Regions from separate parts of the Colwellia sp. KU-HH00111 genome, predicted to be linked through region 1. Evidence: predicted binding sites of a transcription regulator. Region 1 holds the regulator's gene; the other holds the start of a gene.
The links. Region 1 encodes FNR, which switches genes on or off when oxygen is low (the NO sensors DNR and NnrR bind a similar motif). Its sites were predicted from a motif close to TTGATCTAGATCAA; they were not measured.

Region 1 (17,144 bases):
ATATTAAAGGTGATGTAGAAGCGTTACTCGCTTTAACTGGCGATGTGAGCGGATTTGAATTCTCAAAAGATGAAATTTGTGCTTTACACCCAGGGCAAACAGCAAAAATTACTAATGCGGGACAATTAGTGGGTTATGTTGGTGCCTTACATCCTGAATTAGAAAGAAAATTAGGATTAAACGGAAGAACATTAATTTTTGAGTTATTGTTGACTGAAATTTTAGCGCAAAAAATCCCTGAAGCCGTTGCTATATCTCGCTTCCCTGCCAACAGAAGAGACCTTGCAGTAGTAGTAAAAGAAGATGTGGATGCAAAAAAAGTACTACAACTTATTGAAAAGGTTGGCGGAAATCATTTAATTGATCTAAACTTATTTGATGTATACCAAGGTCAAGGTATTGAAGAAGGTTATAAAAGCCTTGCCATAGCCTTAGTATTACAGGATACGCATAAAACGCTTGAAGAAAAAGACATCACAGATGTTATTGATCGAGTCGTTGATTCCTTACAAACAGAGTTGAATGCATCACTGAGGGACTAAGCAATGGCGCTTACCAAAGCAGAAGTAGCAGAACATTTATTTGAAAAAGTTGGGCTAAGCAAACGCGACGCAAAAGACATGGTTGAAATCTTTTTTGAAGAAATTCGTGAAACACTAGAAAGTGGTGAACAAGTTAAACTTTCTGGTTTTGGCAATTTCGACTTGCGTCAAAAGAGCGAACGTCCAGGCCGTAACCCAAAAACTGGTGAAGATATTCCAATTTCTGCCCGTAAAGTGGTCACTTTTAGACCCGGGCAAAAATTAAAAAGCCGAGTTGAAGATGGTAACAGCGAGTAAATAACCCGATTTTTATTAATTGACGTGATATGCTAGCTAAGCTATTAGCTAGCCTCGAAAATTAAGCGCTAATCAAGGTTATATAAAACACACTATCGTTGGGCGTTAGTGTGTTTTTTGCTTTTTAAAATTTACGGTTTTTCTAACCCTCTACCTGAAGTACTTTATGCGCCGTTCTAGCTACCCTGAACACGAAGTAACCACTTTGAATTGGCAAGCTTTCAAGCTGATTCTACCTTATTTGTTTGAGTTTAAAGTACGTATTGTGTTGGCAATTTTTTGTTTGGTATTAACCAAAATTGCTAGTGTGTATTTACCTTTTATCTTAAAAGATATAGTTGATACGTTAGATGCTAAAGCGCCAGAAAAATTGCAAACCTTAGTCGTGCCTTTAGGTTTAGTAGCGGCCTACGGATTAGTAAGATTGTCGATTGTAGTTTTTGCAGAAGTGCGCGATACCTTATTTGGTCGAGTTACCGAACGTGCTATTCGCCGGATAGGTTTGAACGTATTTCGACATTTACATCAACTAGATTTAGATTTTCATTTAAATCGTCAAACAGGTGGCTTATCGCGAGATATTGACCGTGGCACTTCTGGTATTAGTTTCTTAATGCGGTTTATGGTGTTTAATATTGTGCCAACGCTGCTTGAAATAGTAATGGTGGTTACCATTTTGTTTGTTAATTATGGTGTGTGGTTCGCCCTAATCACCTTAGGCTCAATTGTCGCCTATGTCGCCTATTCTGTTTATGCCACAGAATTGCGAACAAGGTACGTGCGTGCTGCTAATGTTGCGGACTCTTCGAGTAATACGCGTGCTATTGATAGCTTACTCAATTATGAAACAGTTAAATATTTTACCAATGAAGACTATGAAGCCAAGGCTTATGATCAGCAGCTAAGTACTTGGGAGCAGGCTAAAATAAAAAACCGCTTGTCACTGTTTGCTTTAAATGGAGGTCAGGCGTTTATTATCTCAATTGCTATGACCTCAATGTTGGCGCTTGCGGCTGTACATGTTAGTGAAGGTAAAATGACGTTAGGTGATTTTGTCTTAATTAATGCCTTTATGATGCAGCTGTTTATTCCACTTAACTTTTTAGGTTTTGTTTACCGCGAGATCAAAGGCTCGTTAGCCAACATTGAAAACTTATTTGGTCTGCTAGATAAAACACCCAAGGTTGTAGATAAAGCTAATGCCAATAGATTAACTTTAACTAAAGCGGAAATTGCTTTTGATAACATTGGCTTTGCATATAACCCCAATAGAGCCATTCTTGATAATATCTCCTTTACAGTTAAGGGCGGTGAGAAAGTTGCGGTAGTGGGCACAAGTGGCTCAGGCAAATCAACTTTAGTCAAACTGTTATTTCGTTTTTATGATGTTGATTCTGGCAGTATTACCATTGATGGGCAAAATGTTAGTGATGTGACTCAACACTCCCTTAGACAACATATTGGTATCGTACCGCAAGATACCGTGCTTTTTAATGATACTTTGTTTGCTAATGTTAATTATGGTGCTCCTGATGCGAGCAAAGAACAGGTTATGCAAGCTATTGAAATGGCGCATTTAAACAAGTTTGTTACTAGCTTGCCTGATGGCATTGAAACCATGGTGGGTGAGCGTGGTTTAAAGCTTTCAGGTGGTGAAAAACAACGTGTTGCCATTGCAAGAACCATTTTGAAAAACCCGCAGATACTGGTGTTTGATGAAGCGACATCATCCTTGGATAGTCAGTCAGAGCAAGCGATTTTAACTGCAATTAATGAAGTAGCACAAAACCGTACTACTTTAGTTATTGCCCATCGTCTGTCAACCATTGTTGATAGCGACAATATTATTGTTATGGATGAAGGTGAAATTGTTGAACAAGGTAATCATCAACAATTACTGGCATTACAAGGGAAGTACAGTAAAATGTGGCAATTACAGCAGTCAGCTAAGTAACGTTATAGATGAATACTATTAATACTAAAGCCAGTAAAAAAGGCGATGGTAATCTTGAAAGTCATGCGGTGTTAGCCACCAAACAATGGTTGCAAGAAATTGTCATCGATCTTAATTTTTGTCCTTTTGCTAAGAAGGAGTTTGTAAATAATACCATCTGCTACCACGAAACTGAGACAGAGCAAGTAAAAGCTGCTTTGCATGAGTTAATTGAGCAATGTCGCTATTTACAAGCGCATGATGAATTAGAAACTACCCTGATCATCTACAACAGTGGTTTTCGCAGTTTTGAGCGGTATTTAGACTTGGTTGATTATGGTAATGAGTTGTTAGTAGACTCGGGCTTCGAAGGTATATTTCAGCTAGCAAGTATGCATCCTGAGTACTGTTTTGCCGATGAAGACTTTGATGATGCCAGTAATTTTACTAATCGTTCGCCATTTCCTATTATTCATATAATTCGCGAAGCCAGTATGGCGAGAGTGTTATCTGTATATTCTAAACCGGAGAAAATTCCAGAAAATAACATTGCTTTAGCTCATGAGAAAGGCGCTATTTTTTTTCAGGAAGTATTAGCTCGAATTCAACAACAGGGCATTTTGCCTCATTCAGTCGACCACAAATAGAAGTTTTTTATGTCTTATTTAGAGCAGTTTTTTCTTATCGCAGTTGTCCATTTATTAGCCGTTGCTAGCCCTGGGCCAGATTTTGCGATTATTTTAAAACAAAGTATTCGTTATGATCGTAAAATAGCAGTTTATACAAGTTTTGGCATTGCTACCGGTATTTTATTGCACGTTACTTACTCGCTGGTTGGAATAGGGTTGCTAATTGCCAGTGACGAGCGTTTATTTACCGGGCTTAAATATATTGCGGCGAGTTACTTTTGTTATATAGCTTGGCACAGTTTAAGAGCAAAAAAAACTGAGCCAAGCCAGCAAGAACAGCAATCTAGCGGTGACGAAACGAGTGAACAAAACGGGGATTATCCATCGATTAAAAAAGCATTTTTTACTGGTTTTTTGATAAATGGTTTAAATGTTAAAGCAACCTTGTTTTTTGTTAGTTTATTTTCAGTTATTATCGCACCAGACACGCCTTTTGCCATAAAGTTGAGTTATGGTTTATATATGACACTAGCGACCGCTGCTTGGTTTGTGTTCCTTTCTTATTTACTCACCCACCCTAAAATTCGCTATTTTTTACAAATTAGAGGTTATCTGCTTGATCGGGGGATGGGTGTTATTTTGTTATTACTTGCAGTGCAGCTTATATTAAGCGATTTAAACACATGATTGCGTTGTAAACATTTCAGATGCAATTCGGGTATAATACCGGTTTTATGTGCTAGGCTCTCGCTAAAGTTTAGAAGGATTATTAGTTTGTCAGAAAAAATAACTATCGTACAGGTAGGCGGTAACATTGAAAGTGCACTTAAGGGTGAATACCAAATCAATGTTAAGGCCATTTTAACTGAATCTTGGCAACAAACGCTAAAGTCTCGCCTTGCAATCAATTTAGGTTTGTTGTTTTCGTTAATACTGGGCATTTTAGTTTCGTTATTGGTCAGTAACTACTTAGGTGGGATTGAGTCGGTATTAGCTGATCCAGAAGCGAGTATGTTACTCAATGTCGTGGTTACCATTGCCGTTTGGCCATTTATTGCTGGTGTTGAAATGATGGGGGTTCTAAATGCTGTGGGCTTGAAAACAGCCCCTAAAATGACCTTTGGGTTCTTAAAGCGAGCAAGTTGGGTGGTGTTATGTGCGCTGTTGACATCCATATTAATTAGTTTAGGTTTTCAACTTTTTATTTTACCCGGCATTTTTCTTGCGGTGACCTTATCTTTGACCATTCCATTGGTGATTGAAAAGAAAATGACGCCAATGAAAGCGATTGTGTTGTCAATACAAACCTTACGTTTTAAATTCTTGTCTCTGTTGGTGTTATATTTTATTTTACTTTTATCATTGCTGGTGTTGATTTTACCGCTAGCATTATTGCTAGAATCAAGCTTTGCACCCTTAGGAATTATGATCTTTTTGTTTGGCTGCTCTTTTCTTGCACCCTTGTTTTACAATGTAAAAGGCATAGTATATCGTGAGATTTTTGGGGTGAGTTTAGCCACTAATGGTGGTGTTGATAACACTTCAAGTGCAACTACTGATAATTCAGTACAAGATAATACTGATTCTGATGATACATTTTCCGCGTAAAATGAATTTACAATCAGTGAAATTAACTCTGATACTTTGCTTTAATCGCAATAGTTTACGTCACATTAACATAAGCCGCTATAGTCAAAGCCTGTATAGCTTGATATGGGATTTTTTATGAAAAGCACACAATTGATCAAGCTGGTTCTTTCGTTAGTTGTCACGTTGGCTATGATAGCGCCATTTACTTTCTTAAAAGAAGACATAGTAGCTACAACCGTTGAATTACCATCAACAACTCCGCTAGAACCATTGGGAAAAGAAATTGCGCTAAAAGTAAAACCACTGGCAACTATGGCACCTAGGACTAAAAGCAAACCAGTAGTTAAAAAACTGCCGGAAAACCCTTTGCATCAAATGACTTTGCCTGATTTTGCTGCCATTTCTGATACCAAGCAAAAAAAGAAGCACTTTTTTAACTATATGAAGCCTGCGGTAAATAAGCAGAATCAGCATCTACTTGCACAACGAGCTAAACTCCTTCAATGGCTAGATAAAATAAATCAAAAGCACACTTTAACTAAGCAAGAGCAACAAGCGTTAGCGCAATTAACGAGCAAGTATAAAGTGAAAAAACACGCTTCAGTCTTAGTACAATTACATGAATTACTGTTACGTGTTGATATTGTGCCTATGCCTTTGGTGTTAGTACAAGCGGCTAACGAGTCAGCGTGGGGCACTTCACGCTTTTCGCGTATAGGTTTAAACTTCTTTGGCATTTGGTGTTATACCCCAGGTTGCGGCATGGTACCAAATGGTCGCACTGAGGGTGATAAACATGAAGTTGCGGCTTTTAAGAGTTTAGACGACGCAGTTGCTCACTACTTATACAATATTAACTCTAATAAAGCCTATCGTGTTTTTCGGACAATCCGCGCTGAATTACGTGAACAGGGACACGAATTAAGCGCTGAAATACTTGCAACAGGTTTGTTACCTTACTCTGAGCGAGGAGCCGATTATGTTATTGAAATCACTAATATGCTAAGACATAACCGGCAATACTTAACAGAGAATAATGATAGACAACCAATAATTGTTGCTGAATAGCTGATTAAACGTTAGTCACATCAATAAAAAGCGATTCATCGATATTGGTTGAGGAAACCGTTTCACCAGAAAACTCATAGGCTGCTCTTTCTTCAGTTCTATCAATTGTTAAGTTGGAAAAATCAAAAAGGTTGGTATCTGCGAGTTGGCTCAGGCTGATGTTTTTAAGTGATTTAAAAATATTTTCCACACGTCCGGGGACTTTCTGCTCCCATTCGCTGAGCATGGCTTTAACATTTTGTCGTTGTAGGTTTTCTTGTGAGCCACATAAGTTACATGGGATAATTGGATATTCTTGAGCGCTGGCAAATTCAATAATATCTTGTTCTCTACAGTAGGCAAGCGGCCTAATGATAATGTTTCTGCCATCATCTGATCTTAGTTTTGGTGGCATCGCTTTAAGCTTCGCACCATAAAACATATTAAGAAACATGGTTTCGACAATGTCATCCATGTGGTGACCAAGTGCTATTTTTGTAGCGCCAATACTCTCGGCAAATGAATACAATGTGCCTCTGCGTAATCTAGAGCAAAGACCACAGGTGGTTTTTCCTTCAGATATTTTTTCTTTTACCACTGAGTAAGTATCTTTGTCGACGATATAATATGGGATACTTAGCGACTCAAGGTAGTGAGGCAGAACCTCTTCTGGAAAACCAGGTTGTTTTTGATCCAAATTTACCGCAATAATTTTGAAATTAATCGGTGCTGCTTTTTGCAATTTTAATAAAATATCCAACATGGTAAATGAATCTTTGCCACCACTGATGGTTACCATTACCACATCTGATTCTTCAATCATATTGTAGTCAAAAATAGCTTTACCTACATTGCGTCTTAGTTTTTTTTCAAGTTTGATTATATCTAGAGATTGATTGGGTATTTCAGTTACTGACATGATTTTTGTTCAACTCAGTGGCGTTTAATTTGCCGCGCATTATAGGGCTTTTGCATTTTTAACGCTATAAGGTTTTTCAGAACAAAAGAAAAACGGTAAGTTTAACTATTAAGCTTACCGTTGTTCGTGATCTCAATATTCGCCGTCGTGCTATTGCAAGGGTGAAGTATAACCGTCGGGTTTAAGGGCAAGTACGTCACAATTGAGTTGATCAATAACATGTTCAGCAGTATTGCCAATGAGAGCCGCTGAAAACCCTGTTCTACCCACTGTACCCAAAATAACAAGCTCTGCATCAATTTTGTTAGCGACTTGCTCTATTACTGTTTCAGGAAGGCCTTCTTCAACATGGGTGTTAGCGACGCTAATATCAAATTGGTTAGCATGTGAAATCATCGCCTGCTCATGATGTTTATGCATAGTGTCATTATATTCGTTAGCGTTAAACTCAGGAATTTCAATGGCAATATTGACTGGGGTGCCAGGAAAAGAATTCACTAAATGCACATTGGCTTGAATAAGCCCAGCTAGCTGTTTGGCCTCTTTAGTTATTTTTATATTTAACGAGTGATGCTCTTCCTCGTCACTGCCAACATTAAGTGCAGCAAGAATATTTCCATTATTTGGCCATTCATGCTCTTTTACTAGTAATACCGGACAAGGACATTTACGTAGGATATGCCAATCTGTGGGAGTAAAAACCACAGATTTTAATTTATCGTGTTGGTGAGTGCCTTTGATGACAAGATCATAATCATCCTTAATTACACGCTCTATAATGGCTTCAAAAGGACGGTTATGCCAAACTACTTGGCAATTAATCTCAATTGTTGGCTTTAACTCATCAATGATGTTTTGTAACCAAAGTTCTTTATCTTTAATGACAGATTGGCGCATAACATCGCGTTCATCACTGGATAAAATAGTGGTCATTTCGTAAGAAAAATCAAAAATACTCAAAAAGGCGCTTACTTTAACTTGTCTGTCAGTAGCTTTGATGCTGGTCGCTAGATCTATTGCTCTTTTTAACGCTTTTTGTTCATCCGTTGTTGGATCGATAACAACCAATATATTTTGATAAGTTTCCATGATAAATCCCATTGTTATTTGTTTATAAAACTATACTCTAGTTAATTTATAGCAAAGGTTGGGAATTAATGCTTGTTTTAAATCAATTTTCTATGGGTTAGGTAGGCTTTAGATACGCTGATATCGAGGTGTATCGATATCAGCTATAAGGAGGAGAATTATAATTCAGCGCAATCAGTTAATTGATCAATATCTAAAATACTGATTAGCTTGCCATCAACGTTAATTAAGCCGTTTTTGTGAAAGCGGTTCAATAATCGGCTGATAGTTTCAACTGTTAGGCCAATATAATTACCAATATCACTGCGTGTCATAGTTAAGCGAAACTCGGCAGGAGAAAGACCGCGGGCGTGATAGCGTTCGCTTAAGCTCACTAAGAAAGTAGCAACTCGTTGCTCAGCATTTTTTCGGTTGAGCAATGTTAGCATTTCTTGATCAGTACGTATTTCATTACTCATTAAACGTAACACCTGCTTTTTAAGTTTTGGCATAGTGTTAGATAAGGTATCTAAATTGTCATAGGGTATTTCACAGACCATTGACGTTTCAAGCGCTTGAGCAAAGCTTTTGTGCTCTGTATCTGCAATGGCATCAAACCCAAGTAAATCACCGGCTAAATGAAAGCCTGTGATTTGTTCTTCACCTTGTTCATTGACCGTAAAGGTTTTAAAAGTACCGGAACGAATGGCAAACAATGCATGCATTTCCTGACCATCAGTAAAAAGTTTATCGCCTTTATGAATAGGGCGCTTCCGATCAATAATATCATCAAGGGTAGTTAGCTCTTGTTCATTTAGCGTAAAAGGTAAGCAAAGCTCACTGATACTACAATTTTGGCAACTAATGTGCTGTGTGCCAGGGCAACTCTTATTAGGCATGCGAGACTCATCTTTTGAAGAAATAGCTGTTGTAACTTTTAAAGTAGTTACTCTTATTTCATGTATTTGACTATGGTATTAAAACATTTGTTGATATGCAACAATAAAACTATAAATACCTAAAGGAATAAGCACTAAAGCCATTGTTTTTCTAAAAGCCGGCTTGACTAGGTTGTTTTTTATGCTATTGAAGCCGATGGATAAGGTTAATAGTGCAGGTAGGGTGCCTAAACCAAAAAAGAGCATAATACCTGCACCTGTGACGATATCAGCGCTAGCTAAAGCCCATGTTAATGTAGAATAGACTAACCCACAGGGTAACCAACCCCATATTGCCCCTAAAGTTAATGCTTTTGTTGGGGAGTCTACAGGTATGGCTTTTGTTGCTAACGGTGAAATTTTTTGCCACAGTTTTTTACCTAGCGCTTCTACATGATTAAGCCACATTAGCCACTGACCTAAATATAAGCCAAGCAATATAAGAAATAAGGCAGAAAACATTCTTAACCCAGCTAATGGTATACCAATATTTTTGGCGGCAATTGAGCCAGTAAAACCAACAATAGCGCCAATAAGGCTATATGAAGCTATACGTCCAAAATTATAGCAAAAAATCAACGCGGTTTTATTAACTTTTTTGGAGCTAATTTTTTGATTGTTTACTGGAATTTGCTGTGGGTCTTTAATCGTTGTAGGTAGGGCAGAAGTTAGCATAGTCGTAATCCCACCACACATAACAATACAATGTCCTGAGCCAACCAGACCAATTAGAAAAGCGGAGAATATATCGATATTCATTTGCTTGGATTTTCATCCTCAGAGTTATGTCTAATCGCTTTATTCGTTGTTTGTTCAGTGTCACCTTGTTCTTTTTCGTCAAATAGAATACTCATCCCTTGCTTTTCTAGATCATCAAACTGCTCAGTTTTCACCGCCCAAAAAAACAGATAGACCCCAAGGGCTGTTAATAACACCGCGATTGGAATTAAAATATAAATAATGCTCATTACTTTGACTCTTACAATAAACCCCAGCAGACGCTGTAAAGGTTAGCGTTACTTTTTCAGTAAGCGCAGTGAATTGGTAATAACTAAAATAGAACTCGCAGACATACCTATAACAGCTAAATATGGGGTAATAAAACCACTCACAGCTAAAGGTAGCACAATAGCATTATAACCGAACGCCCACAGGTAATTTTGAAAAATGATGCGCTTGGTTTTAGCTGCTATGTTCGCTAAGGTAAGTATACTACTCAGTTTATTATTTAATAAAATAACGTCAGCGCCGCTTTTTGCAATATCAGTTCCACAACCCATAGCAATAGAGACGTGGGCAGCACCGAATACTGGCGAGTCATTAACACCGTCGCCAACCATGGCAACGGTGGCCCCTTGTTCACTTTGTTGTTGCTGTAACACGGTCATTTTATCTTTGGCACTTAAATTAGCATAACACTGAGGTATTGATAACTGTTTTGCTAATTTTTCACAGGCATATTGATTATCACCTGAGAGCATTATCGTGCGGTGACTTTTATTTAATTGCTCAAGGAGGGAGTGCCCGTCAGAACGTATTTTATCAACCAGATAAAAGGCTGCTATGATTTTATCTTCGGCCACTAATAAACAAGATGCATTTAGATACTCAGGCTGTTTTACTTGCGCTTTAGCGTTTAATAGCCAACTTGCTTTACCGATTTTATAGCATTGACCATTGACTGTGCCAATAACGCCTCTGCCAGACAAAACTTTTACCGTGTTGATGGGTAAACTAAAATCACGATACTGAGCAAAAGGCTTAGCTAGAGGGTGCTCGGAGTAGGATTCTAATGCGGCGGCGATAGCTAAAACTTGTGCTGTGGAATAACTATTTATATGCTCAGCATGGTTAATTATATCAACTTTGGCGAGGGTAAACTCTCCCGTAGTTAATGTACCTGTCTTATCAAAAGCATAACACTCGATGTTTGGCATTGTTTCCATTACATGTGCCGATTTAATCATAATGCCTTCATTATTTAATCGTGTTGTTGCACACGTTAATGCCGTAGGGGTGGCTAAAGATAGTGCGCAAGGGCAGGTGGCAACTAATACCGATAAGGTTATCCAAAAAGCTTCTTCAGGTAAGTGTTGCTGCCAATAAATAGCAGTGGCTATCGCGGTTACTAAAATTATAGCAACAAAAAATTGCGCAACCGTATCTGAAAACTGGGCTAGTTTAGGTTTATGCGCTTGTGATTGTTCACTTAAGCGGATCAATTGGCTTAAAAATGATTGGTTGCTAGGCTGCGTTACTTGCACGGTTAGATTACCATCACTATTAATAGTGCCAGCGAATACTGTATCATCAGTGGCTTTATTTACCGGAGTTTGCTCGCCAGTGAGCATTGCTTCATTAATTTGGCTACTACCGCTGATAATTAAACCATCAGCTGGTATCACCTCACCTGGCTTAATTAGCACTAAATCACCTGCGACTAATTGTTTGGCTGCAACTAATAGTTCTTTTGATGCTTCGTTGTTGATTTTAGATTGAGTGTCGTTCACTCGTGCTATTTTTGTTGCTGTCATTGGCATCAGTTTCAATAAGTTGGCGGAAACTTGAGCAGCATGAGATCGTGCTCTAAACTCTAAAAACTTGCCAATGAGTAACAGAAAAGTAAACATTGAAACAGACTCAAAATATACTTCACCTTGTGCGGTCACGGTAGCCCATGCGCTTGCACTAAAAGCTAAAATAATAGCGATAGATACCGGAACATCCATAGACAAACGTTTTATTTTTAAGGTGTTGATTGCCCCTACATAAAAGGGGTAAGCGCCGTAAGATACGATAGGAATTGCTAAAATAAAGCTAACCCAGCGCAAGTAGTACTTATTATGCTCTGCCATACCAGAAAATGCGCCAAAATATAAACCAATAGCTATCATCATAATTTGCATCATTAAAATGCCACTGATACCTAATCGTTTAATAAACACCTTTCCCATTACTTTATTTCGCTGTTCTATTTCATTGGCTTTAAAAGGCAGCGCTTGATAGCCAATTTGCTCGATAGCGTTGAGAATGGCACTCAACTTTATGACGTCATCTTGCCATTTTACCGTTGCGCGCTGGGTGGTCGCATTAACACTGATTGAAACAAGCCCGGTTAATTTAGTTAGTTGCATTTCAATTAACCAAGCACAGGCGGCACAGCTGATACCATCAACGGTTAATATTGCTTCTTTAACTCCATGATCTTGGTAAATAAATTCACTTTGAAGCGCAGCTTGGTCAAGTAATTTATTTTTCTTTAGTTGGGTTGTTAACTGCTCAGGAACTAGCTCTAAACCCTTTTGCGCTGGTTCAGTTCTATATAAATAATATTGTGTTAGGTTATTATCAACAATGGTTTGTGCAACTGCTTGACAGCCAATGCAGCACATAGCTTGTTTTTTATGATTGATAGTAACCGTAAGGTTGATGCCTTGAGGTATAGGCTGATCACAATGAAAACAGGTATTCGACATATTACTGTGCTTTTGTTGGATCAGGAATTATGTCGATAAAATCAGATTGAGGTAAGTAAATGGTCTCTTGAATTTTCCAACTATCGGTGGAATTGTTGTCAAAAGGTGTTAACGTTATTTTCCATTTTCCAGTAATAGTTTTATCAAAAACTTGTCTAAAATAACCATTACCATCGGGGGTTAAGGCTAAATAAAAGTCTTTCTCGGCGAGTGTAGGGTGGAAAAAGCTCACATTAAGTAACGGAAATACCTTTTCAATGCCTGTTGGCTTAATGACAAGTTCATTGTTTGAAAACTTTAACGCAAAGCGCATACCTAACTTTTGCGCTTGTTTCACTTTAGCTACTTGTAAATTAATCGCTTTACCTGTTTTATAGTAATCACCGACCACTAGAGTATCTGCATCAGTATTAGCGATAATATAAGTGGTTATTCCTGCCACAACCGCAGTAAAGGGCAGAATAAAAACTAACCAAGCCCAAGGCTCACGATACCAAGATGTTTTCATAAGGTTTAAATCATTATTCGATTGAATCAAATTGACAGATATTATAGCGTTTTTATGTATTTTGAGCTAGTTTTCTTTATGGGTTTTTTATAATAAAAAACCCTAGTTAACAAGGTGTTAGCTAGGGTTGTGTTTCTTCTGTTAAAGAATATCAGATTGATTATCAATAACGAGGTCTTTTAAACTATCAGTCGAGAGAAAGCGAGTAAACATACGCGCTGATGACATGCACTTTCTCTTCACCTAGAATATCTTTCCATGGTGGCATAACGCCAGCACGGCCATTGCGGATAGATGCTTCAATAGCACGCTGTGAACCACCATACAACCAAATATTATCAGACAAATTTGGAGCTCCCATAGGCAAACCAAGCGCTAAGCTCCCTTGACCATCAGGGCCGTGGCAACCGGCACAAAGACCGAATTTGGCTTTTCCTGCTTTGGCAAGCTCGGCATTAACAGAGCGGCCACTTAAGCTAATCACATAGGCTGCAACTTCTTTAACTCCAGCTTCACCGCCCAAGGCACCAGACCAAGCCATCATACCTGCCGCTATACGACCATTCATGATGGTTTCTTTGATCGCTTCAGGTGTGCCACCAAAAAGCCAATCTTTGTCAGCAAGATTTGGGAAACCCGTTGTACCATGAGCATCTGAGCCATGACATTGTGCACAGTTTTGTATAAATAAACGCTGGCCAACTTTAAGGGCTTCTTTTGCTTGTAACAAATCACTTTGTTGAGCGGTTAATTCCCCTTTGGTATCAAAGTCAATTTCAACATTTTTAGCACTTGCTAAATCTTCAATACTACGAGCAGCGTAGGCTTCAAAAATGGGACCGTATCTTTCTTCAGCATGTGCTACTTCACGATCATACTGAACTAACACCCCTGAATCACTGGCCAAATATTGGGCTGTTTTAGCTTTAGACTCAGCAATATTTAGAATGCCTTGATTCGAGCTTTTCCAACCTAATACCCCTGTCCAGTTTCCTAAACCGTATAGAACAATATAACCAAAAGCCCAAATAATAGTTAATAAGAAAAATGTGCTCCACCACTTAGGTAGTGGATTGTTTAACTCTTCAATGCCATCAAAGGTGTGACCCATTGACTCACCTTCTTCAACACCTGCAAAGTTCTTTAAGCACCAACGCAGTAATAAGTACATACCTACTAAGGTGCCTAGGGTAAGAACCCAAACCCATATATTCCAGAAGCTAGACATTATTAGTCTCCTGTTTGCTATCTGTATCATGATGGCGCGATTTATTTTTTTGCTTTAGTTCATCTTCTTCAAAAATAGAATTTGCAATATCATCAAATGATGCTTTGCGTTTTTTTGAATAGGACCAAACCACGATAATAATAAATAACGCCAATATTAGGAGGGCGAATAACCCTCTAAGTGTTCCGTAATCCATCAGTTTACTTCAAGGCATGACCAAGTGACTGCAAATATGCAACCATGGCATCCATTTCAGTTTTACCCCTCACTGCGTCAGCTGCACCGTCGATTTCAGCCTGCGAGTAGAGTGGAATAGCATTGCCATTCTCATCTTTGTGGCTGCGATTACGGGTTAACCAGTTAAAGGTTTCAAGTTTTTTGGCTGTCAGCTCACCGTCAAGCTTAGTCTCGCTAAGCCACTTAAATGAAGGCATGTTTGATTCAGGCACAACAGAACGAGGATCGATCAAATGGGCGATATGCCAATCATCGCTATAACGACCACCAACACGTGCTAGATCAGGGCCTGTACGTTTTGAGCCCCATAAGAACGGATGCTCCCAGACATGTTCACCAGCAACACTGTAGTGACCATAGCGTTCAGTTTCAGCTCTAAATGGACGGATCATTTGGCTATGACAGTTGCTACACCCTTCACGAATGTAGATATCACGGCCTTCCATTTGTAATGCGGTATAAGGTTTTAAGTTATCAACCGGTGTCGTTGTTTCTTTTTGAAAAAACAACGGGGTAATTTCTACTAAGCCACCAATGCTGATAGCGAAAATGGTAAATAGAAAGAATAAACCTACATTTTTTTCAACACTTTCATGTTTATTTTGAGAATTGTTTTGCATGTTTAATCTCCTTAAGCTTGTTCAACAGCTTTAAGACTTCCGTCTTTAGCGCCGATGGTTTTAAACATGTTATAAGCCATGAGTACAAAACCTGTTACTACTAAAACACCACCAACAAATCGTATAAAGTAGAATGGGTAAGAGGCGGTCAAACTTTCAACAAAGCTATAGGTTAAGGTACCGTCGGTATTCACCGCACGCCACATCAAACCTTGCATTACACCTGAAATCCACATAGCAACGATATAAAGCACAATACCTGTGGTATGTATCCAAAAATGAATATTGATTAACCGTATACTGTACATACGACCTTGATTGAATAAAACAGGAATCAAATGGTATAAGGCACCGATTGATACCATAGCAACCCAACCTAATGCACCTGAATGCACATGACCGACAGTCCAGTCAGTGTAATGTGATAACGCATTAACAGATTTAATTGCCATCATAGGTCCTTCGAAGGTAGACATACCGTAGAAAGATAAAGACACGATTAAGAAACGTAAAATAGGATCATGACGAAGTTTATGCCAAGCGCCAGAAAGCGTCATAATACCATTGATCATGCCTCCCCAAGATGGCAGGAATAAAACCACAGACATTACCATACCTACTGATTGAGCCCAATCAGGTAAAGCGGTGTAATGTAAGTGATGCGGACCAGCCCAAATGTACAAAGAAACTAATGCCCAAAAATGAACTATCGATAAGCGGTATGAGTATACGGGACGTTCAGCCTGCTTAGGGACAAAGTAGTACATCATACCTAAGAAACCAGCGGTTAATAAAAAACCAACGGCATTATGACCGTACCACCACTGCATCATGGCATCAATAGCGCCAGGATAGATAGAGTATGACTTCATCATTGAAACAGGCACTACCATAGAGTTTCCAATATGAAGTACGGCTACGGTAACAATGAAACCACCGAAGAACCAGTTTGCCACATAAATGTGTGAGGTTTTGCGTTTGATGAGCGTACCAAAAAAGACTATGGCATAGGAAACCCAAACAACAGCAATTAGAATATCAATAGGCCATTCAAGCTCAGCATATTCTTTTGATGAAGTATAACCCAAAGGTAACGATATGGCGGCAGACAAAATAACCGCTTGCCAGCCCCAAAAGGTAAAGGCGGCTAATTTGCCACCGAACAATCGAGTTTGACAGGTACGTTGTACTACATAATAAGAAGTAGCAAATAACGCACTCGTACCAAAGGCAAAAATTACCGCATTGGTATGTAATGGACGAAGACGAGAGTAGGTTAACCATGGTGTATCGAAGTTTAATGCAGGCCAAATTAATTGAGCCGCGATAAGTACACCTACAAATGTACCAACGATACCCCAGATTACAGTCATTACAGTAAATTGACGGACAACGTTGAAGTTGTAGTCTACTGCTGACGTATTACTTATGGTCATGTTATGAATTCCGCAGTGTTGTTATGAATAAAAGCAGTTTTTGTTAACGATAATTCTATTTTTAGTAGAAAAAATAAACGACAACAAAACTATTTTCGTGTGTTTCTTTACTAGTGTTGATATATGTCACAAAAGTAGGGCTAAAGGTGTCATATACAAGGTAATTTTACCCTTTGAGCATGATATAAATCAACCGTGGTTACTATTTATATTTGACATGGATCAATGTTTCCCTCACTTAACCATAATAGCCTTGTGGATATAACTACTTTTTTTGAGACTTTAGTCGTACATTGTCGAAGAAAAAAACGAATAAAAACCAATCGTTTATTATCACTTAACAAGATAGACTATTTATTAGAAATCAGCCAACTTGGTAAGTTTATCTATTTCAATAAGCTGAATTTTTTTGCCATCAACTTGAATCAATTGCTCTTTTTGAAATTTTGAGAAAACTCGACTTAATGTTTCACGCCTTAAGCCTAAAAAGTTTGCGACCTCATTTCGACTTAGCGGCAAGTGAATTGAGTCGTCACTACCGGTATAACTAGCGTTTCTTTCGATAATATTTAATAAAAATGCCGCTAATAAACTATCAGCTGATTTTTTACCAATATAAGCTTGAAAGTTACGTTGTCTGACATGGCTTTGTCGACTGAGTAATTCAATAAAATTT
Region 2 (17,144 bases), on a different contig from region 1:
TCTAACCTGCGAATCCCGAACTAGTAAATTAGCATGTTTTCATTCCTTTAGTTCTCCATAATTTTGTGGTGAATTTTGTTGTGGTGAATTTTGTTGTGATAGTTTCGTGATAATTAAGTAATCAAACCGTGATAAGTCCGTGATCTTGTCGTAACAACTCCCCTGCATACTTTCCATTGAGTTCTAAAACAAACCGAAAACAACACTTAAAGAGAAGGTATCCCTGTCATGAAAACAATAACCAGAAACATCACAACTTTACTTAGCGTTAGCGCAATAGCTTTTACAAGCTCAGCTGCTATGGCGCAAGACTTATCAATTACCATCACTAACTTAACACAAGGCTTACACTTTACCCCTGTAATTACTGCAGCACACACCAGCGACAATCATATGTTTATGATTGGCACTGCGGCAACAGCTGAGCTACAAGCTATGGCAGAAGGTGGGGATATTTCAGGTTTAGCAAGTATATTAACTAACGCCGATGCCAATATTAGCGAAAACCCAGCTGGCGGGTTATTAGCGCCGGGCATGTCTACGAGTTACACCTTAAGCAATGATGCAGCCAATACGCATTTGTCAATGACCACTATGGTACTTCCTTCAAACGACGGTTTTGTTGGTTTAGATAGTTGGAAAATTCCAACCGAGGCTGGGACATACACAATAATGTTAAATGCTTATGATGCCGGAACCGAAGCCAATAACGAATTAGTAAACGGTGGCGGTGCTCCTGGTGTGTTAGGTATTCCAGCCGCGCCCGGTGGCGACTCAGGTAGTAATGGCACAGGCGTTACCGACACAGAAAGTAACACTATGATTCATATTCACCGTGGAAGTTTAGGTGATGATATGTCAGATGGCGGTAACAGTGATTTAAATAATAGTATTCACCGTTGGTTAAACCCTGTTGCAAAATTAACCGTGACTATTCAATAAGGAGTAAATCATGTTGAGCCTTTCTTTAAAAAATATAAACTTTTTGCATCTTGCCAGCAATAGCGCAGCAACTAAACGTAAAACGCTGTTGGCTACTTCCTTGCTACTCGCTCTATCTGCTTGTGGTCACGATGATGATAAAACAATTGAAACACCAACACCGCCAACAGCTCCAGCTGAATACAGCTACAGTGTTACCTTAACTAATTTGACTTACGCACAACCCTTATCCCCACTTGGCGTTGTTCTACATGCTGACACCAAAATGTGGACAGTAGGTCAAGCCTCTTCTGTTGCCTTAGAAAAATTAGCCGAAGGTGGCGACAATACAGATTTCATTGCCGATACGGCTGCACTGGCTTCAAACAGTGGCGATGGTGTAGTTTTACCGGGAACAGCAAGTACGATAGAAGTATCGACAACCGACCGAAATGCAACTTTTTTTACTGCGGCAACCATGTTAGTGAATACAAATGATGCTTTCTCTGGTCTAACTGGTATAGATATTTCAACAATGGCAATAAATGACTCTACATCCTGGAACTTAGCTGTTTTTGATGCGGGTACAGAGGCCAACACTGAAATGATGGGAAGCATTCCTGGGCCTGCAGATGGTGGGGTTGGTTTTGATGCAATTCGTGATGATGTTGACTTTGTTGCCTATCATTCAGGGGTTGTTAGTCAAGATGATGGATTATCTAGCTCAGTTTTAACGCAGGCACATCGTTTTGATAACCCAGCGATAAAAATAACTATAACACGAATAAAGTAAGGTGAACTTGGCCAGTTAGCTTGGTTCTACTTACTAACTGGCCAAAATATGAAAGACAAAGTTTTAATTGTTGAAGACGAATATGATATTGCCAATTTAATTCAAGTGCACTTATCAGAATTAGAAATTGATAGTGACATTTGTTGTCATGGGCAGCAGGGTTTAGAGCAAGCACTAAAACAAAACTATCAACTAGTGATGCTTGATGTGATGTTACCAGGCACTAATGGTTTAGATATTTGTCGCCAGTTAAGACAAGAAAAACCGTTACAGGCTATTTTAATACTGACATCAAAAACATCAGAAACCGATAGGATTTTAGGACTTGAATTAGGGGCTGATGACTACATGACCAAACCCTTTAGCATTAGAGAACTACAAGCAAGAGTGCGTACTCAATTAAGGCGTGTTCATGCTTTAATAGAAAGAAGCAATGGGATTGTCAATGAATCCAGCAGCCAAAACGCCCAGCAACAAAATGGCAGTACATGCTTGGGCAAGCTGTTAGTGGATCAACGTTATCATCAAGTGACATACAACGACAATGCCATAAACTTAACAGCAACGGAATTTGAATTACTCGACTTTTTATGTAAAAACCCTGACCAAGTATTTTCCCGTTCGCAACTATTAGACGGTGTTTGGGGTTATAACCACAGTGGCTACGAACACACAGTTAATTCTCATATCAACCGATTACGCAATAAATTAGAAGAAGATTGCGCCGAGCCGAAAATAATCCAAACCGTATGGGGCGTGGGATATAAATTAAACTCTGCTGGCGTTCATTAAGCACTATTACAATTGAGTTACTCTATGAAAATATCACTATATCAAAAACTTGCTTTATCAGTGTGCGTCTCCTTTATGGTACTAGCATCATTGCTTTTTTATTGGAGTAATTCATTAGCAGAGCATTCAAAATTTCAAGCCGAGCAAAAACTACATATTCAACTGGCTGAACATTTAGCCCACGATAATCCCTTGCTGCAAGATGGGGTTTATGACAAAGCCGCATTAGAGAACTTGTTTCATACCCTGATGCTATTAGGCCCTGCGTTTGAGTTTTACTTTCTTGATCCTGCTGGCAATATCATCACCTATTCTGCCGAAGCCAGTAAAATAAAGCGTAAGAATGTTGAATTAAGTCCCTTAGTCAATTTAATTGCAAACCCTACTGCTGTGCCAGTTTTTGGTGATGATCCACGTGACTTAAACAAGCAAAAAATTTTTTCAGCCGCGCCTATTTATCGTGGTGACAATTTGCAAGGCTACTTGTATGTCATTATTGGTGGAGAAATTTATGACTCTATTTTTAGCCAAGTTAAAAATGATGAGCACCTGCAACAATTTGGAGCGCTATTTATTGGCGCAGCTATGCTATTGCTACTGATTTTATTAGCCGTGTTTCGTTATTTCACTGCACCTATTAAAAAGTTAGTGACTGAAATGCAAGCACTCAAATCGGTCAAGTTTGATCAAAATAAGGTAACCCTCAGTCATTGGCAAACGAATCAACACAATGAAATTGATATGCTCGGAAATACGTTCAATTCAATGGTTGAACAAATCAATCAGCAACTGAGCCAATTAACCGAAAATGATCGGGTCAGGCGAGAGCTGTTAGCGCATTTATCCCATGATTTACGCACCCCATTAGCAACTATGCAAGGATATATTGAAACACTCGTCATCAAAGGTGAAGCTGTTGAGGAGCCAGAACGTACAAATTACCTCGCAACGGTGCAACGCAATAGCATGCAATTAAAACGATTAATCGACCAAATTTTTGAACTTGCACATCTAGAAGACGGTCAAGTTAGCGTTAACTTAGAAACCTTTGCCATTGGTGAGTTACTACACGACATCATGGCAAAGTTTTCACTTAAAGCAAAAAGTAAACATATCCGTTTGAGCTTACAGCCCCAACAATGCCGTTTTATTGTTTACTCAGACATAGCTAAACTTGAACGTATTATCACTAATTTGTTAGAAAATGCCATAAGACACACTGATAAAAATGGCGAGGTTGCTATTATTGTTAGCCAACACACAGACAAAATAAAAATTTGTGTTACTGATAACGGCTCAGGTATCAGTAAAGAAGATATCGCCTATATTTTTGACGCACGCTATCGTGCTAGCAATGCGATAGAAGATAGTACTACCCATGCAGGTTTAGGGTTAGCGATTAGTCAAAAACTCAGCAAAATCCTTAACTCTGAGTTGTTCGTCGACAGCAAACTCGGCCAAGGCAGTCGCTTTTCATTATCGCTACCGTTAGTCTCTCATTAATCACAGTGCTAGCGACAGCCCTATTAAAAAAGGCAAGTGTACTAATACTGATTTTGCGCGGTTAAGGCTAAAATGTTTTCTTGCGCATCAACGAGTTGTTTATTCACCATTTTATGATGTTTGACCGCTTGCGCTAATGCAATATGACAAATAGCGCTATGTTGCTCAGCAATCATAATACCTGTCTCACCATCAATAATAGCTTGCATGGCAGCAACACCCATTTTAGTTGCTAGTAATCTATCCTTAGGGACTGGCGAGCCGCCGCGTTGAATATGCCCCAACACACAGGCAGTACACTCAATGGCGGCTTGTTGTTTCAACTCTTTTGCTAATTCCATAGCCCCTCCGGGCCATAAATTTTCGGCAATGACTATAATATAACTACTATGGCGATTTTCTTGTGCGCATTTAATTTCATCAGCCAGTTGTTGCAGTTTTGCCTGCTTATCATCAACTGAGAAATTCTCAAAAGAAAGCACTTGTTCTGCACCACAGGCAATGCCAACATTAAAAGTAATATGACCACTATGACGGCCCATTAATTCAACAATAAAAACTCGCTCAAACGCATCGGCAGTATCACGAATTTTATCAATGGCCTCAATACCGGTATTAACCGCTGTTGCAAAACCAATAGTAAAATCAGTACCATCAAGATCATTATCAATAGTACCGGGAATGCCAATTAATTGTCCCTGCCAATGCTGTGCTAAAGAGAGCATGCCATTAAAAGAGCCATCACCACCAATAACCACCAAAGCATCAATATTATGTGCAGTTAAGGTTTTAGCGGCTTGTTTAATACCTTGTTCGCTATACATTTGCTGACAACGAGCACTTTTTAAAATAGTGCCACCGCGATGAATGATGTTACTAACATCATCTAAGGTTAACTTGATTGTAGGTTGAGTATTATCAGCGCAAACTAGACCATTAAAGCCATGATAAAACCCAATGACGTCAATGTGATAATGATGGGCAGCTAGTACAATTGAGCGAATAGCTGCATTCATTCCTGGCGCATCGCCACCACTGGTTAAGATCGCAATACGTTTATGTTTTGCCCTACTAGTCATACCGATATTCCATTTTCTCAAAAACACTTAATTTAAGAAAACTATATCAGCCTAGCAGAAAAATCGCTTTGTTTTTTTCATACTGTTTTGATAGGATAAGCGTCCTATTTAATTGGATTAAATTATCAACTCAACAAGGATATGAAATGAGTGAAGTCATTCTCTGTAATAAACCGTTTAACGCCTCCCTTTTTAAACAACAATGCGCTATTGACACCGACCCTGTTGGCTCGTGTGACATGCCTGAATTATCATTGCTAAAACCCTATAGACCTTATCAATTAAAACCCAGTCAAAACCACTTGTCACGCTCGTTAGTTAATCAATTATCGGTAGGTAATAGAGCCAAAACCATCACGGATTTTTCATTGGCAATGGGTAGCGAAGCAGTAACTGCCTTAGCCAAAGTAAAAGACGACTTTAAAAATCAAGAATCTGCTTTTATTGGCTCAGGGGTAGGAGTGGCAAGTAGTCGTTTAGACGGTTTTGCTAAAGCAGTTAAAAGATATGAAGAGGCATTAAATCGTTACCAACAGAATAAAAACACAGGTAATCGTATGCATGTTAAAATGGCATATAATAAAATGTCATTACAATTCAGCCGTGAATTTAATCACGCGCAAAATCAAGCAACAAATGCTAATCGCTCACCTTTATTTAACATGAAACGAGCATTAAACATTGCCAAAGATAGTCGCAATGAGAGCAGTATTGCTAAATTACAAGTAACGAACCAAGCACAAGTTAACTCATTAGCGCGCTTTGGAAGCCACGCTAAATTTCTAACAAATAACCTTGCAGCGATTGATTTTACTTCTCGTAGCGCAGGTATCATTAACACGGCGAAATATGGAGGCAACTGGCATAAAGAAATGTTTGTTGAATCCAGTGGTTTTGCTGCAGGTGGTGGTATGGGCATTCTTGCTTCTAGGGTCGGTTTTGGGCTTGTTAGTGCTTTACCAATGGTCGCTGCGTTAACACCTATGGGATTAGTTATATTAGTAGGTGTAGGTTTAACTGTGGCTAGCATGTCAATTCTAACAGACAGTGGCTCTAAGGAACTTGCAGAAAGTTACTATGACAGCATTATGAAATGGTTGCTAAATTAATGGTTGTATATAAATGGATAGAAGGATTTGCTTTTTTTGGCATGTTATTCAGTTGCTTACTATGGGTGATATTTGCTTGGGTAACTATGCGAAAACTGCGTAAAAATCCTGACATCAAAAATAATTTGGGTATGGAGTTAATTAGTGGTTACGATGCTTTTAATGTCGCTCATGCACTTGTTTTTGATAAATATAGAAATAAGAAAGTAAAGTCTTCACTTGATGTTTTTGATGCTGACTTACCTTTGATCTATAAGCATACTACAAAGTTTGATAGGTTATTGGCACGAGTTTTTTATCTCTTAATGCTGTTATCAGGTTCTTTATTATTTTTAGTTAGTCTTATTAATTTTTTCATAAAACAATAAATGCTAACAGTAAATAGTATTAAGAGTAACTAACCGACACAGGAATCGTTAGCACCTTACTACCTTTATGTTTCAGCCAGAAGTAAATCCCAACAAAACTCACAAATACACCAACAATATATATACTGGAGAGCAAAGGTGTCGCTAAAAAGTTACCTACTTGGAAGCACAAGGTTGCCATTAAATAAGCCAGCACAAAACTCCAAATAGCGGCAAAACCTGCCCAGCGCGCGCCCACTTCATTTTTGATTGCGCCCATAGCTGCAACACATGGCGTGTACAACAAGATAAAGAGCAAATAACTAAATGCACCTAACTGACCAACAAATGCAGCTTGCATGACTTGATAAGTGGTTAATTCAACTTGTTGTTCTTGAGCTACCACCGCTAAATCACTTAAATCTCCTACATCAATCCCTAAAGGATCATCAGGGGCTATACCTAGTAAGTTTTCTTTAATGCTGGCGGTTGCCTCATGCCAACTAGCGATTAACGAAGGCTCGGCCCCATCTTCAGAAGAGGTTGGCGAATATAAACTATTAAACGTTGCAACCAAGACTTCTTTAGCAAAAATACCGGTAATTATACCCACACCGGCTTGCCAGTTATCTTCTTTTATACCCATAGGTGCCAATACTGGCATCACCACCTGTGCGCTTTGGCTCAATATTGATTGTTCACTGTCTTGGTGTCCAAAACTTCCATCAGTGCCAATAGAATTAAAGAAATTAAGTAAACACACCACAATAACAATGGTTTTACCCGCGCCAGTAACAAAGCCATAAGTACGCTGCCAAACACGTTTAGTCATTGCGCCAAAGCGAGGCACTTCATAAGGCGGTAACTCCATAATATTCAATGAGCTAGTACCACAAAGTACCGTTTTCTTTAATAAAAACCCGGTAAAAATAGCGGCAGCAATACCGATTAAATACAATAAAAACACTAAGTTTTGGCCACTATCAGGGAAGAAAGCGGCAGCAAATAACGCATAAACAGGTAAACGCGCACCACATGACATAAAGGGTGCCATCATAATGGTAGTAATACGCTCACGTTCACTATCTAGCACGCGTGCCGACATGACCGCAGGCACAGTACAGCCAAAACCAACAATTAGCGGCACAAACGCTTTACCGGGTAAACCAATTTTTTGCATCACACTATCAACAACAAAAGCAGCCCGAGCCAAATAGCCTGAGTTTTCTAACAACGACAAACCGATAAATAAACAGGCAATCACTGGAATAAAGGTAGCCACCGTTTGTATACCACTACCAACACCTTCAACAATGGTAAGCACCCACTGCGGCAAGCCTAAAGGGTCAAGGTAGTGCAATGGATAATCAACAAACAAGGTACCACTTAGAATATCAAAAAAGTCGATAAATGCACTGCCAACATTAATAGCAAACATAAACAGCAAATACATCATGGCGAAAAACACTGGGATACCGACCACAGGGTGGAGTACAACATTGTCTAATGTATCAGAAAAACTCGCACCACCACGTTCACTACTAACTCTTAAAAGTAGATCCGCAATGTAATCTTGCCTTGCTTGAATACTTGCACTGGTTTCAGTAATGACAGGTCGACCTTGTTCAGCTTGTTCTTTGTCATTAGTGTGAGTAGCAGTTGGTACTTGTAATAACGCTTGCTCGACTTGCACTAAAGCGTTTTTATGTTGGGCACTAATAGCCACAACCGGACAGCCTAACTCATCACTTAACTTGTTAATATCGACCGTTTGATGTTGTTGTTTGTCTGTTTTATTAAGCACTACAATCATAGGCATGCCTAATTCAAGTAGTTGTGTTGTTAAATAAAGGTGACGACTTATTTGATTGATATCGACCACATTAATTAAACAATCAATATCATTTTTTTGAATGAACTGCTGCGAAATTGTTAAGTCTTGTCCTTGCTCGCCACGCTGGGTAAGAGAGCTTAAACCGGGTAAGTCAGAAAGAAATGCATCAACACTATTGAGTGTTAATTGTGTTTTTTTTGCCGCAACGGTAATACCAGAAAAATTACCAACATTCTGTTTAGCCGCATTTTTATCACGAGATGATAATAAATTAAAAAGCGTGCTTTTACCTGAATTAGCAAAACCAACCAGCGCATAATGCCGACCAGGTAATGGCATGGAATTCTGTGCACACGACGAAGAATTAGAACAACAACTCATGAAAATAACTCGTATAACGTTTACTGAAGGTCAGTTAATTTAACTTAATATAAATGCACAGTAGGGGCAAAATCAAATGCGCAAGCAACTAGGCAACAGCCACCTGAATTTGCTCTGCAATAGCACGTTGAATGCTGATTTTAGTATTGTGAAGTTTATACGCTAAAGGGCCATTAAAAGGTGCCTTGTGGGCAAGTGCGACTTCAGTGCGTAACGAAAAACCTTGCTCTAGTAATTGGGCAGATAACGCTTCATCCTTGGGTAAGGCACAAATTTTAACAACCTGATTTTTTGCTACATCAACTAAAGTCATTTTATTACCTTTCTCAGTGCACTTATCATGGCGAGATTTAACTAACTTGCATGATCAGTAAAATACCTAGGGGAACTCTCATTCTTAATGAGAATTACTATTATTTGCATTTTACACTGAGATTGATAAAGACACAATGAAAATAGTTATTATTTACATCATAATTGATACTGATCAATGAATTTTAACTAATATGAACCTTGGTCTGAGCTCAATCGCCCAGACCAACATCCATTTTATTCATCACCATCGCTTGAGCCTAACGCCACAGCGTCTGTTGCTTCAAGCTTAGGTAATTCAATCTCAATTTGGTCGACACGCTGTAAGCCTCGAGGTAGCTTATTGCCTCGTCGTCCTCTTTCACCACGATAATGGTCAATATCGGTTGCTTTTAACGTCAATTTGCGACGGCCCGCATGCAAAGTTATCGATGCGCCATCAGGCACAATAGCCAGTAAGGTGACATACTCTTCACGTGCTTTTGACCGTGCTGAAGGAATGTTAATAATTTTATTACCTTTACCTTTGCTGAGTAAGGGTAGGTTTTTAACTGCAAAGACCAACATTCGCCCTTCTGTGGTGATGGCCAAACAAGCATCATCATCAATATTCTCAACTAACTGCGGCGTTAATACTTTTGCTGATGGAGGAAGAGAAATTAATGCTTTACCATTTTTATTACGACTGATCATGTCACTAAAGCTACTAATAAAGCCATAGCCTGCATCACTGACTAACAAGTACTTGGCCTCATCTTCAGCCATAACACAATGAACAAAGGTTTCACCAGAGGCTAAATTAAAACGTCCAGTTAAGGGTTCACCTTGGCTCCGTGCAGTTGGTAAAGTATGTGCATCTGTGGTGAATGCCCGGCCAGATGAGTCAATAAAAGCAACAGGTCTGTTACTGCGCCCCTTGGCTGAGCATAAATAATTATCGCCAGCTTTATAGTTAAGGCTTGTTGCATCAATATCATGACCTTTGGCACATCGAGCCCAACCTTTGTCAGATACCACTACCGTGACTGGCTCGCTTGGCACCAAATCTTTTTCTGTTAAGGCTTTTGATTCACTGCGTTCAACCAGTTTAGAACGACGTTCATCGCCATATTCTTTGGCGGCTGCAAGGATCTCTTTTTTCATTAAGGTATTCATACGTGCTTTTGAATTGAGCGTTTTTTCTAGATATTCTTGCTCATTTCGTAACTCATCTTGTTCGGCACGAATTTTAATTTCTTCTAATTTGGCTAGCTGTCTTAATTTTATTTCTAAAATTGCATGGGCTTGTATTTCAGATAAACCAAAGCGAGACATCAATTCAGCTTTTGGTTCATCAAAACTTCGAATAATGTCAATTACTTCATCAATATTTAAATACGCAACCAATAAGCCATCTAAAATATGTAAACGGGCGAGTACTTTGTCTAGCCGATATTGTAAACGTCTACGCACTGTTTCACGACGGTATTCAAGCCATTCTGATAAGATTTCTCTCAAGTTTTTAACCGCGGGACGATTGTCTAAGCCGATCATGTTAATATTAACGCGATAGCTTTTCTCTAAATCGGTACTAGCAAATAAATGTTGCATTAATTGCTCAGTATCAACGCGATTAGAACGAGGCACAATCACCAAACGAACCGGATTTTCATGATCAGACTCATCACGAAGATCAATTACCATTGGCAGCTTTTTAGCCGTCATTTGTGCCGCAATTTGTTCTAATATTTTCCCACCTGAAGCTTGATGTGGCAAGGCAGAGATCACAATTTCACCTTGCTCAACCTCATACACTGCCCGCATTTTTATGCTACCACGGCCGGTTTGGTATATTTTTTCAATATCAGTTTTTGGGGTTATTATTTCTGCATCGGTTGGATAATCTGGTCCCTGAACATGTGCCAACAAATCAGACACTTCCGCTTTGGGTTGCTCAATTAAATGCACGCAAGCATCAGCAATCTCACGCACATTATGAGGTGGTATATCGGTTGCCATACCAACAGCAATACCTGTGATACCGTTAAGCATAATATGAGGTAAACGCGCAGGTAACGTTTTAGGCTCTTTCATAGTGCCATCAAAATTTGGCACCCAATCTACCGTACCTTGACCTAGCTCTGCGAGTAATACTTCACTAAACTTAGATAAGCGAGACTCAGTATAACGCATGGCAGCAAATGATTTAGGATCATCTGGAGCCCCCCAGTTACCTTGGCCATCAACCAACGGATAACGGTATGAGAAGGGTTGTGCCATTAACACCATGGCTTCATAACAAGCACTATCGCCATGGGGATGAAATTTACCTAATACATCGCCCACAGTACGTGCCGATTTTTTATATTTTGCAGCAGCTGATAGCCCTAGCTCTGACATAGCATAAACAATACGGCGTTGTACTGGCTTTAAGCCATCACCTATATGCGGTAAAGCACGATCCATTATTACGTACATGGAATAGTTTAAATAAGCTTCTTCAGTAAAGCGTCTTAGCGGGACTTGTTCAACCCCATCTGGACTATATTCGAGCACATCAGACATGAAATGACTTCCTAGTATCGCATACTTTCATGCGATTAATTCTTCTTATAAATTGTGATAAATACCTGTATCAAATACAGCTTATATGATTTTAATAGCCAAGTGAATTCAAAACATTAGCGTTGTCGCCTTTCTTGCACATCGCTAATAGTTTCATAACTAACCATTTGATTTTGCCCTTTAGCTTTTGCTTGATACATTGCCAGATCAGCGGCATGAATAATATCGTCAAATACAGCCTTAGTCTCTTGCAAATTGGCAACACCAATACTAATGGTTAACTGATAATTGACTCCTTCTTGGTCAAAAGCGTGTTGCGTTATTTTTTCAATCACTCTTACGGCAATGGCTTTGGCCTTATCCATATCAGTATTAGGCAGTATAGCAACAAACTCCTCGCCGCCTAAACGGGCAAAAACATCACGAGAGCGCATAGTTTCGCTGACTAACCCAGCGATTTTTTTTAACACTAAATCACCAATGTGATGACCAAAATCATCGTTAATTTGCTTAAAATTATCAATATCAAAAAGTACAACGCTTAACGGTTGCGCTTTTTCATTCGCAAGTTCAACCAACTTAGCACCTTTATTAAATAATTCTGTTCTATTTAATAAACCTGTTAAATTGTCAGTTTTAGCCAAAATAAGTAGCTTATGCCTGATTCTCAACTGACGTAAAAAAAGCAAAATAAACAGTAAAATGGTACAGAAAATTAAAATAAAATTTCGCTGTTGATCTTTTTGCTGCTGGTTTACATCACCAATTTGCAGCGCCTTTAACTGGTTTTGATTATCTAATAACGCATTGGCTTCTTTTTTATGGGCAATTTCATACTTTTGAGTCAAGGATTTTACAGTATTTTCACGCTTAGCATCACTGTAATTGTTATATTCATCAACAAAAGCTTTTTTAGCCAAATAAGCATTATTGTAATCTTCTATCGCTGCGTAACTATTAGCTAAGATCAGATTAGCATGAGAAAAAAACGGCGTATTAAGTTGTTTTTCAACTATATGCTTTCTTAATGACTTTGCTTGTTCAATTAATGAGATAACCGCTTGATGTTGTTGCTCTTCTTGCTTAATAGTTGCTTTCGCTAATAGAATTAAATACTGCTCAGCATAATTAAACATGGCACCTTCAACATTAATTTGCTGTAACAAGCTGCGTGTTTTGATAGAGCCTTTTGTTACAGCCTCAGCTAAAACCTGTACTTGAGCGTTAAGTGGGTATTCACTTACTTGAGTTAAGCCGGTACTTTCTTGTTTTTCATCCGCTGCAGCTAAGGGGTATGAACAAAGTGCTATTAACAGCCCAAAAATCACTCTGATTGAACATTTACTCATAAACTGCACACCTTATTTTTCCCTTGCTTTTTAGCAAGATAAAGCAAGTTATCCGCTTGATTAATTAATGCAGTTAACTCGTACTTTTTATCTAGCGGCACATCAGCACTACAAACAACGCCAATACTTACACTGGTAGTTAAAGGGGCTTGTGAACTATCTTTTAGCTGCCACTGATAGCCTTCAACCGAAGAGCGAAAACGTTCCGCAATCATTTTAGCTTGCGCGGTTGAGGTATTAGGCAAAAATACAATAAATTCTTCACCACCAAAACGACCAAATAAATCAGTTTTTCGTATAAAGGTAACACCAAGCTCTGCAACTTTTTTCAAAACTTGATCACCAACACTATGGCCAAACCGATCATTTACTTTTTTAAACTGATCGATGTCAATCATGATGACACTAAAATCTGCCTTTCTAGCTTTAGCCTTTTGTAGTAACTTCCGCCCTTTTCTCATCAATTTTCTACGATTAGAAATCCCGGTTAACATATCAGTGCTTGATGCTTTGTATAGCCTTCGTTGACCTTGAACCAGCTTAGCTAATAGCCAAGCAAAAATTAGCGCTACAATAGCGATAAGAAATAAATAGCGCTTTTGTTGAGACTTTTTTTGCTCTGCTTCTTGCAAAGAAACCTCTTGTAGCGTTTGCTTATTTTTTAGCACTTGTTTGTGTAAATCAGCTTGCTTGGCTTCTAAAGCTAAACGTACTTCAGCAATAGACTGCGTATGTTTTTTTTCACGTAACAGCTGAGTCAGCGATAGCCGCTGTGCTTGCAACTCATAGGCCTGTTGATAACGTCCTAGTTTATGAAATGTTTTAGATTTCAAGTTGATAATATTGATACGGGTATACATTTTAAGCTGACTTAAAGGCATGTATTGCGCCAGGATACTTTCTACTTTGGACATGCTTTCAAGTGCTTCTTGGTAATGTTCAAGCTCATATAGCACAAATGCTTCATCGGTATAATATTGCAGTTTAATATCATATTGCTCAATGCCTTCCATGTACTGCTTTGACAATAATAAATACTGATAACTAGCTTCATGATTAGGGTTTTCTTTTTTTAAATTTGCCCATGACAGTCCAGAATAAGTGCTATACATCAATTGATTAAGCGCTACGCCTTCGGATTCTTTAATGATAGTTTTGTATATACTTATTGCTTGTTCATATTCTTTTTCATACAAGTGATTCATGCCAATATTGACTAATGCACTCAAAGAAGAATTAGTTTTTTTTGCTTTTTTATAATGTTGGTAGGCTTGATGGTAGTAAACCATGGCTTGTTCACTTTGGTTTAGATACACATATAAAATGCCTAGCTCAGAATTTACCATGCCCTTTAATTCATCATCATCTGTTTGCTTGGCAATATTGTAAGCATCATTTAACACAATTAATGAGTTTTCATAACGATCGGTCAGGTAATAAATTGCGCCTAAATTCGCCAATCCTGTGGCAATTAGTACGTTATCATGAAGTGATTTAGCTAATTCAAGCCCATTTTCATAATCTTTAGTGGCTAATTCTGTCTCACCTATACTTTCATAAGCAAAGCCACGACTATAGAGTAACTCAGAAATTAACAAGCTCGGGCTAGAAAGTTTTAAGGTTAGCGCTAAGCCGTCAGATGCCGACTGTTTAGCTAAATGATATTGTGCCTGTAACAGGTAAGTATCGGTTAATAGGTTTTGGTAGGTGATTTTTTGTTTTAGCGATAATTGCTGAAACTGTTTTTCAAACCGCTTTAATTGCGTCTGCGCTAATGGCACATTACTATCAATTAAGGTTTCTATTTTTTCTGCTGCCTTATCAAAAGCAGGAACGCCTGCTTCTGCCCCTTGAGGTACAGCAGCCATACTCGTTTGAATAACGATAAAACAATAAAACAGACTGAGTAACAATTTTACCAAAAATTTAACCGTCAAGGCAGTAACCTTTCAATATTATTATTGTAAAGTCAGTATAAATCTTTTTATCTACGAATTAAAAGCTAAACCCGCTTAATAAAAAAAGCAGCTGCTAATGATAGTAAAAAAGAAGCTAACAAACACGCCAGCAAGCCTTGTTTATCGGTATACAAGGCTTGATAAAGTAACCCAGAAAGCACTGTACCTAATAAACGTCCCAGCGCATTAGCGGTATAATAAAACCCCACATCCATTGAAACGCCATCTTCTTTTGCCAGCGCAACAATAAGATAGCTATGCAACGATGAGTTGATAGCAAAAATACCACCAAAAACTAATAGCCCGAGTAATATAACAATTTCAGCATATGGGCTGATAGCCAGGCTAATAAAAACCATCAAGATGACAACAGCTAAAATTGTTGACCATAAGGCAATTAAACGACCATTAACGTCAATTTTTTCTGCCGTGTCGCCATTGCGTTTTTCTCCATTGAATAAGTTAGGCGTATAAGCCTGTACCGCACCATAGGCAATTATCCAAAGCGCAAAGAACGCGCCAACACTTTGATGTTGCCACTCTAATTGACTAGCCAAAAACACCGGCAGAGCGATAACAAACCAAACATCGCGAGCAGCAAATAAACATAATCGCGCTGCTGACAGGTAATTTAGCGAACGATTTTTAGAGAAAATATCGGTAAATTTAGGTTTGAATTTTGCTATGCCAAAGTCTTTTTTAAGTAACGTGACACTCAATAGGGCAACAACAGCCAATACTGCGGCCATTAATAGCACTCCCCCTTGAAAGCCTAATGTTGTTAGTAAAAAGCCCCCTAGAAAAAAGCCAACCCCTTTTAACGTGTTTTTAGAGCCCGTTAGCAAGGCCACCCACTTAAACAAGGTGCCTTCACGATCTCCCGCTGAAACATTGGCAACCAACAGTTTAATACTGCTTTTGGCGCTCATTTTATTGAGATCTTTAGCCACACCTGACAACGCTTGTGCCGTCATTAAGTATATAACTGACAAATACTCGCTTGGTATCGCCAGCATTAACAAGGCAAACACCTGCATGAACAAACCAATATTCATGGTTTTATTCAAGCCCACGCGTGCGCCCAACCAGCCACCAATAAGGTTAGTAATAACCCCAAAGACTTCGTAAAAAACAAACAGCATTGCTAAGGCTAAAGGCGCGTAACCTAGCTGATAAAAGTGCAATAATATCAACATGCGCAATGCGCCATCGGTTAGGGTAAATGCCCAGTAATTACCGGTAATTACTGCATATTGTTTAACAGCTAACGGTAGGTTTTGTATTTTTGCAAACATTTACACACTTAACGCAATTAATTTCATTAACTCTGCGCTTCTATTGGCATAACCCCATTCATTGTCATACCAAAGATACATTTTGAGCTGAGTATCACTAACCACCATGGTAGAGAGTGCATCAACAATTACCGATCTCGGATCGGTTTTATAATCTACCGACACTAATGGGCGCTCTTCATAACCTAAAATATTTTTTAATTCACCTTGTGCAGCTGTTGCCATTAGCTGATTTATTTCATCAACGGTCACGGCACGTTGCATTTCAAAGACACAATCAGTTATTGATGCATTTGCTAAAGGTACACGCACTGCATGGCCGTTAAGTTTGCCTTTTAATTCAGGAAAAATATCGGTAATGGCTTTGGCCGAGCCGGTTGACGTTGGAATGAGTGATTGTCCGCACGCCCGAGCACGACGTAAATCTTTGTGCGGCGCATCTAAAATGGTTTGGGTGTTGGTGATATCGTGAATAGTGGTCATGCTACCATGTTTGATCCCGATATGATCTTGTAGCACTTTGACTACAGGGGCTAAACAATTAGTTGTACATGAGGCTGCAGTAATAATAGCGTGCTTGTCAGCTTGGTATAAATGCTGATTAACACCCATCACTATATTCACAACATCTTGGTCTTGCTCTGATACTTTCATTGGTGCCGTAACCAAGACCTTTTTAACACCTTGGTCAAAATAGGCTTGCAGCTTATGTTTGTCACGCATCACCCCAGAGGCTTCAATAACTAAATCACAGTGCGACCAATCAGTGTCTGAAATAGCGCGATTATTTGAAATAGTAATACGCCGATCATTAACAAGTATTTGACCCTTATGTGCTTCGCCCTCACCTCTCTGCTCGCTCTTTGCCTCAAGGTGCCAACGTCCATGGATTGAGTCAAAATTAAGTAGATGCGCTAAGGTTGGAGC

Region 2: ABXG98_RS09365 (FeoA family protein) is a predicted target of FNR. The motif match lies at 9,237-9,250, and genes of this name have one in related genera.

What each region holds. Positions count from the first base shown of each region.
Region 1 covers NZ_BAABWO010000011.1:42,362-59,505, forward strand. Annotated here, with positions in the region: gene pheT (phenylalanine--tRNA ligase subunit beta) at 1-542, shown strand, start outside; gene ABXG98_RS16970 (integration host factor subunit alpha) at 546-839, shown strand; gene ABXG98_RS16975 (ABCB family ABC transporter ATP-binding protein/permease) at 1,006-2,793, shown strand; gene ABXG98_RS16980 (DUF1415 domain-containing protein) at 2,802-3,419, shown strand; gene ABXG98_RS16985 (LysE family translocator) at 3,429-4,088, shown strand; gene ABXG98_RS16990 (hypothetical protein) at 4,176-5,009, shown strand; gene ABXG98_RS16995 (glucosaminidase domain-containing protein) at 5,127-6,059, shown strand; gene ttcA (tRNA 2-thiocytidine(32) synthetase TtcA) at 6,064-6,957, opposite strand; gene uspE (universal stress protein UspE) at 7,108-8,046, opposite strand; gene fnr (fumarate/nitrate reduction transcriptional regulator Fnr) at 8,205-8,924, opposite strand; gene ABXG98_RS17015 (sulfite exporter TauE/SafE family protein) at 9,003-9,722, opposite strand; gene ccoS (cbb3-type cytochrome oxidase assembly protein CcoS) at 9,719-9,931, opposite strand; gene ABXG98_RS17025 (heavy metal translocating P-type ATPase) at 9,980-12,439, opposite strand; gene ABXG98_RS17030 (FixH family protein) at 12,441-12,947, opposite strand; gene ccoP (cytochrome-c oxidase, cbb3-type subunit III) at 13,135-14,175, opposite strand; gene ABXG98_RS17040 (cbb3-type cytochrome oxidase subunit 3) at 14,168-14,371, opposite strand; gene ccoO (cytochrome-c oxidase, cbb3-type subunit II) at 14,376-15,032, opposite strand; gene ccoN (cytochrome-c oxidase, cbb3-type subunit I) at 15,044-16,468, opposite strand; gene ABXG98_RS17055 (Crp/Fnr family transcriptional regulator) at 16,826-17,144, opposite strand, start outside.
Region 2 covers NZ_BAABWO010000004.1:146,117-163,260, reverse strand. Annotated here, with positions in the region: gene ABXG98_RS09410 (sensor histidine kinase) at 1-5, shown strand, start outside; gene ABXG98_RS09405 (spondin domain-containing protein) at 229-942, shown strand; gene ABXG98_RS09400 (spondin domain-containing protein) at 953-1,714, shown strand; gene ABXG98_RS09395 (response regulator transcription factor) at 1,763-2,506, shown strand; gene ABXG98_RS09390 (HAMP domain-containing sensor histidine kinase) at 2,531-4,009, shown strand; gene ABXG98_RS09385 (6-phosphofructokinase) at 4,051-5,088, opposite strand; gene ABXG98_RS09380 (hypothetical protein) at 5,235-6,197, shown strand; gene ABXG98_RS09375 (hypothetical protein) at 6,182-6,565, shown strand; gene feoB (ferrous iron transport protein B) at 6,585-8,717, opposite strand; gene ABXG98_RS09365 (FeoA family protein) at 8,848-9,072, opposite strand; gene parC (DNA topoisomerase IV subunit A) at 9,309-11,615, opposite strand; gene ABXG98_RS09355 (GGDEF domain-containing protein) at 11,732-12,964, opposite strand; gene ABXG98_RS09350 (tetratricopeptide repeat-containing diguanylate cyclase) at 12,961-14,901, opposite strand; gene arsJ (organoarsenical effux MFS transporter ArsJ) at 14,967-16,217, opposite strand; gene ABXG98_RS09340 (ArsJ-associated glyceraldehyde-3-phosphate dehydrogenase) at 16,218-17,144, opposite strand, start outside.